Regions from separate parts of the Paenibacillus sp. Aloe-11 genome, predicted to be linked through region 2. Evidence: riboswitches for the same ligand, from Rfam matches in the RefSeq annotation. Region 2 holds a riboswitch; the other holds the start of a gene.

Region 1 (3,421 bases), on a different contig from region 2:
TTTTTTATGACAGGCTGACGGCCCAGCAAAATCTGGAGCTGCACTGTGAATACATGGGCTATTATAACAAGCAGGCTGTTCGGGATGCACTGGAGCTAGTGAACTTGCGCAACGCGGGTGACAAGCCGGTAAAGGACTTTTCCTTGGGGATGAAGCAGCGTCTCGGGATCGCCCGAGCCATCGCGACCAAGCCGGAGCTGCTGATTTTAGATGAACCGATTAATGGTCTGGATCCGGTAGGAATCAAGGAAATCCGCCAGTTATTCCACATGCTGTGCAAGGAATACGGGATGACCCTGCTTGTGTCCAGTCATATTTTAGCGGAAATTGAGCAGATTGCAGATACGGTGGGCGTCATTAATCACGGGCGGCTGATTGAGGAAGTGTCGATGGAACAGGTGCGGGAAACCAATACCGAATACATCGAATTTTCAACCAATGATTGCAAAAAGGCAGTCTACGTCCTCTCGCATCATCTGAATCTGAATAATATTCGGGTACTGAACGAGCAATGTGTACGTATTTACGATACAAGTGTACCGCAAAAGCAAATTACAAAAACCCTCATTATCAATGATGTAGAGGTGGATTCCATTCATCAGAAAAACAGTACGCTGGAAGATTACTTTTTGCGTCTGCTAAATGGAGGTGATCTCCATGCTTAAATTGATGCAGCTAGAATTGAAAAAATTCCATCTGGCAGGATATATCCGTTCAGCCCTGATCGCCAATGTCTGCATTCTTGGGCTTACCTGCCTCATTGCGAAGACCACCCAAAGTGAAGGTATACACGAATTTGCACAGTACACTCAGATTCTGGATCTCATGGACAATTTGGTCAGGGCCACTTTTATCGTATTTGCCTCTGTTCTGCTGTGCCGCTTTATTGTAGACGAATTCAAGTCCAAATCAATTACCATCTTGTTCATGTACCCGATCCACCGTAAAAAGCTGATGATTGCCAAACTCTTGGTCGTGCTACTGTTTACGTTCCTGTCCATTATGATATCGGAAATTGTCATTACAGCTGCCATTCATCTGCTTAATCAATTTGTCGTTATTGTACCCGATCAGCTTACGCTTGCTGTGTTGGGCCAGCAATCAGTACGGACGCTGATGAATGCCGTTGCCGCCAGCTTTATGGGATTGGTTCCGCTGTATATGGGAATGCGAAAATATTCTGTACCCACAACCATTGTGACCTCCATCCTGATTGTAGCATTGCTTTTCTCCAATAATAACGGCCCTACGCTTAGCTCCTTTGCCCTCGTGCAAATTGGCTTTTCTGTGCTGGGAATGCTTGTCGCCTATGCAGCGATTCGCCGCATTGAGTATAAGGATATTACCTCGTAAAATGAGTACACACATTTTTCACTGGACTTCATTCTAAAACGGGTATATCCTATAGGAGAAATTAAAAAACGGAATAAGGATCTTCGGGGTAGGGTGTGATTCCCAACCGGCGGTATGGCTCATGGAGCTAAGCCCGCGACTCTGTATCTGGCAACAGGATACGGACTGATTTGGTGAGATGCCAAAGCCGACGGTAAAGTCCGGATGGAAGAAGATCGAAGCATGAACATGCCGTGAAGTGGATGAGTGCGGCAAGTTTATTTGATCAACCCCCGTCTTGCATGGCCTCTTGCCATGGACGGGGGTTTTTGTGCCATTTGTGCCACCGGTCCTGTATTCGCAAGGAGCTAATTGAATATGAGTCAAACATCAACTGTACTAACTTCCAAGGGTTTTGATCGCAGTTCTCACATGAAAAGCGGTTTTTGGCTAGTCGCGATTGGAGCAGCCTTGTGGGGTGCTGACCCGCTGTTTCGTATTATTTTGTTAAAATCATTCACATCAGCCCAAATTGTACTGATGGAGCACGTGCTGCTTTTTATTGCTTTGGCACCGATCCTGTGGAAGCACCGTGAGGAGCTTAAAGCAGTACGGCTCCGCCAAGCTTTTGCTATTTTGTTCGTCTCGTGGGGCGGTTCAGCTTTGGCCAGCGTGATTTTCACCATGGCACTCAGCAACGGTGATTTGAATGCCGTTCTTTTACTCCAAAAACTGCAGCCGTTGGTCGCTATTATTCTGGCACGTATTATTTTGAAGGAAATGCTGCCGCGTAATTTTGGAATTCTTATTGTTATCGCTTTGTTAGGGACGTATCTTCTTACCTTCGGCTGGTCACTCCCCTTCGGGCATGCTCGTGATTTTGTCCAAGTCGGCAGTCTGCTGGCATTGGGAGCAGCGGTACTATGGGGCGGCTCGACAGTTATGGGAAGCTATTTGCTTCGCTCGATGAAATATGAGACGGTAACCTCCCTGCGCTTCATGGTGGCGCTCCCCATGCTGATTGTTCTCACCTCTGTGGAGCATGCGCCATGGAATATGCCTGCTGGTACATGGGCGGGCGCAGCCGTGATTATCAATCTATTATTGCAGGCACTGCTGCCGGGTCTTCTCAGCCTGCTGCTGTATTACAAGGGATTGAGCACGACCAAAGCGTCTTATGCCACCATGGCGGAATTGAGCTTTCCTATGGTCGGTGTCGTGATTAACTGGATCGCATTCCAGCAAATTGTTACCATAGCACAACTGACTGGTTTTATGCTTATCTGGATTACACTGTTTATGATTTCACGTCAGCAAAAAAACTAACAGGTAAGTTCATATCCATTTCATCACTTATCCGAGTCAAATCCCTAAGCCAAATCGCGATGATGCTTTTGCGTCTCCGATTTGGTTTTTTATGTATAAGTATTAATACATAATATGCTACTTTTGAACTATTTTTAAATAAAAACGTCTAAAACATGCAACTATTCTTCGTTTGCCATAGATTACATCTATAAAATCCACTGCTTTTTGTCGAATAAAACAATGTAGTGATCATCAGACACAGAGGAGAACAACTATGACTAAAGCAAAACAAACAGTTCCATGGTGGACCAGGTTTCTCAGACAGTTTTATTTAATGAGAACAAGATTGATTGTAGCTTTTTTGGCTGTCTTATTGATTCCAAGTGCACTTATTGGATACTTTTCTTATCAAGGTGCTACAACGCAACTCAGTCAGCAAATGAGCGGTTCTGTGTACACGAATCTGTATCTGATTCGAAGCAATGTCAATCAGTATGTATCGCCTATTATGAAGGATGTGGACGTGCTTGCCACTGAAATCAAATCTGATTCCATTGCTGCCGACGAAGATGCCCTTCAGAAAAAATTGAATGTCATCGTCAAGGCTCATCCCGAGTTGGATGCTGCGCTCCTCGGCAATGCGAAAGGACAATATATTCGTACGCCGAAAAAAAAGGAGGCCGATTATGATCCAAGGGAGAGAAAATGGTACAAAAATGCGATGCAGGAAAAGGACAAAGTATCCGTCAGTGTTCCAGCTGTCAGCGTCACGACAGGAAAT
Region 2 (3,421 bases):
CCGCCACTCCCTTTGCCACTTCGTTGCAGACAATATCATAATGCGAAGTAGAACCACGGATCACGGTCCCCAGCGTAATAACAGCATCATATTTGCCGCTTGCCGCCATTTTTTGCGCAATCAGTGAAATTTCAAAAGCACCAGGAACCCAGGCCACATCAATTTCATCTTCCTGTACACCGTGTCGTTGAAGTGCGTCAATTGCACCACTTAACAGCTTGCTTGTAATAAACTCGTTGAATCTTCCTACCACAATACCATATTTTAAACCATCCGATACAAGATTACCTTCCAGAAAACGTGCCATGCTTATCAACCTCTCTTTTTTAAAATGATTTTTACAATGACAAACGACGACGATAGTCAATTAAATCCTGAATACTGATCAGCTTCAGCTGATGATGCTTGGCGAACACGGCCAAATCAGGCAGTCGGGCCATGGTGCCGTCTTCCTTTATAATTTCACAAATGACTCCGGCGGGCTTGAAGCCGCTGAGTCGGGCCAGATCGACTGCCGCTTCCGTATGACCTGCACGCTGCAAAACACCGCCATCACGGGCAATCAGCGGAAACATGTGGCCAGGCTTGCGAAAATCGCTTCCTACGACTGTATCGTCAGCCAAGGCGCGTACAGTCAAGGAACGCTCGGCTGCCGAAATACCTGTTATTGTCTCCATATGATCAACCGACACGGTAAAGGCTGTGCCGTGGAAATCTGTATTCTGCTCCACCATTGGATGCAGTTCCAACGCCTCGGCTCTTTGCTGTGTTATCGGCACGCAGACCAGTCCACGACCTTCAGTGATCATGAAATTAATGACCTCCGGAGTTGCCTTTTCAGCCAACGCAACAAAATCACCTTCATTTTCGCGCCGTTCATCATCCACGACGATAACGACTTTACCGTTCTTCAAATCCTCCAGCGCTTCTTCGATGGAATCCAGACGAATCTCTTCGTCCAGTTCCCCCTCGTCATGCTCCATTATGTTAGCCGTTGCACTTGTTTGACTCCCTCTATCCATAGTGCTGTCCTCCTTAGTTTTTGTGGCATAAGTACTCCTCTGGCAGAATTACCATTCCAGATCAAGCAAAGCCGTGCCTCGCCAGATAGTCCAGACTTATAGGAGCTTTTTCTGCTCCCTCCGTCGCCGCTGAGCCTCTGTAATTCAAAAGCTGTTCCACATACTTGCCCAGTATGTCGCATTCAATATTGACGGTGTCACCCTCACGTTTGGCTTGTAAGGCTGTCTCGGATAAGGTATGGGGGATAATGGATACGGCAAAGGTATCTCCCGTACGCTGCGCGACTGTGAGGCTGATGCCATCCAGTGTGATCGAACCCTTGAGAAGAATATATTTGAATAATGCTTGATTAGAAGGTGCAACTTCGAACACAACCGCATTCTGGTCTGAAGTCACCCGGCGAATCGTGCCTGTTCCGTCTACATGCCCCTGCACAATATGACCTCCGAACCTTCCACTTGCTGCCATCGCCCGCTCCAGATTGACCCGGCTACCGGATTTGAGTTCTTTCAGATTGCTGCTGCGAAAGGTTTCCGGCATGACATCAACCTTAAAATCCTTAACACCGATCTGTATGGCCGTCAGACAAACACCATTCACGGAAACACTGTCTCCTATTTTCAAGTCGCCCAAGACGACGGAGCCCTCAATCCCCAGTACCATCGCTTCTCCGCTTTTGGAAATCGTTTGAATGCGCCCCACTTCCTCGACCAACCCGGTAAACATGCCCTCACTCCTTTCCATCTCGTTTCAGTTTATCCCTAATTCATCTGTCGTAAGCGCAAAAAACCCCCAGTACGGAATCTATCCGTCATGGGGGTGATGAGAGTCAAATCTACAGTATACAAGCGCAGTCCATATGCATGTTGAAATCTCACGAATAATACGTATGCCAATAAAAAGCATGACTACGATACAACCTAATACGCTAGAAGACCTACCGAAAAGAAAACTAAAAAGCTGTCCCCCGATGCCGCCCTACAACGAAATAAGCCGTACGTACATTTACGTATGCTAATAATCGGCACATGTCACGTCATGCACATGCGCTCCGTATCCTTCTCCCATCCAGACTATACTGTCGGTCCCGGAATTGCACCAGGTCCACCTTCTGCTGATCGTTCAGCATCCGGGTCACGGACTAAGCCGTGCTATGATCATAAAAAGCGATCCACAAGCACGTCATCACCGCCGGTGGGGAATTTCGCCCCGCCCCGAAGGATCTTGCTCTTATTCAATTGAATTAACAGTAAACTTGTTACGTATATTAGCACCAACTTCTAAAAAAAGCAAGTTATCGGATAGACGCCCCTGCTTTTGTTTTAACATATTGGCTGGAGAGTTCTTCAAACCAGGTTTTATCATTCATATGAAGCGCCAGATCAATCAGATCAGCCAGTTCTTCCAAGCCGAGCTGTGTAGCATGGTCAAAGGTAATAACCGCCGAAGCTGTGGGTCCGTGGCTTCCTTCAGAGGATGCGTCATAATCCAGCCGTACTTCAACATGTCCATCAATAAACTCACATTTTAGAAAATAAATAATTTCACACATTAATATCGGACGCACCTGTGTTTCCAACACGCAATCCATCACCTTGGCGGAATAATGCTGATTCGTCAGCGTAAATTTATGCTCCGTTCCCGCCAGTGATGCCCGTCCAAAATCATCTGTAAATTTCAGCTCCACGGGCTTGATGTTCATGACCTTAGGGATTTGCTTTTTTATAATTTCGATTATTTCAACTGTATTCAGTTTAATCATACCTGCACCTCATTGCATCTAAAAATTCAGAAGAAGACTGTTATTTAATCAATTTCATATAGGCCTCCACTCCTATATCGGAAATCATTACCTGTTTTTTTATGCTTCATCCCATAAACGACAAAAAAGATTCTTCACGCAGCAAGCGCAAAGAATCTTTTTGGAAAAACCGAATTATAGCTCCGAAATTTCATGTTTCTTTTTCAGAATGGTCCAGCGGCGTTCAATTTCCTGCTCAAAGGTGGCCAACGTCGCTTCCTCCTTAAGCAGATGCTTCGTTTTCCCCATTAATTTCAACCATTCAGCGGCTGGAATCCGTTTCCCCTTGTCTTCCGGGTTGTACGTAATCGTCGTATTGCCCTGCTCAATTTCGTACAATGGGAAGAAGCAAGACTCAACAGCAGCCTCCACAATGCTGGTTCCCAGCCGATCTTCCGACTTCCAGTTCAATGGGCAGGCACACAGGATTTTGCCATAGGCCGTTCCCACGTTGTTCGCATACCATTGCGCTTTGGCCGCTTTACGCAGCATATCCTGCGGATGGCTTTCAGCAGCTGTGAAGGCATACGGAATGTTGCAGGCGGCCATGATTTGCACGGTGTCCTTGTGATGTCCTTGCTTCCCTTTTTGCATCTT

Evidence for each region. Region 2 has a riboswitch for FMN ahead of ribE (riboflavin synthase). Riboswitches for the same ligand answer to the same signal wherever they lie in the genome.
Region 1: it holds a riboswitch for FMN, as region 2 does, so the genes downstream of both, WG8_RS06365 (DMT family transporter) here and ribE (riboflavin synthase) in region 2, are expected to answer to the same signal.

The regions. Positions count from the first base shown of each region.
Region 1 covers NZ_JH601050.1:60,292-63,712, reverse strand. The annotation lists gene WG8_RS06375 (ABC transporter ATP-binding protein) at 1-665, shown strand, start outside; gene WG8_RS06370 (ABC transporter permease) at 658-1,353, shown strand; FMN riboswitch at 1,429-1,573, shown strand; gene WG8_RS06365 (DMT family transporter) at 1,711-2,658, shown strand; gene WG8_RS06360 (methyl-accepting chemotaxis protein) at 2,915-3,421, shown strand, end outside.
Region 2 covers NZ_JH601056.1:131,074-134,494, forward strand. The annotation lists gene ribH (6,7-dimethyl-8-ribityllumazine synthase) at 1-307, opposite strand, end outside; gene ribB (3,4-dihydroxy-2-butanone-4-phosphate synthase) at 339-1,022, opposite strand; gene ribE (riboflavin synthase) at 1,084-1,749, opposite strand; FMN riboswitch at 2,076-2,249, opposite strand; gene WG8_RS14100 (IDEAL domain-containing protein) at 2,318-2,785, opposite strand; partial or broken gene WG8_RS14105 (thiamine pyrophosphate-dependent enzyme) at 2,960-3,421, opposite strand, start outside.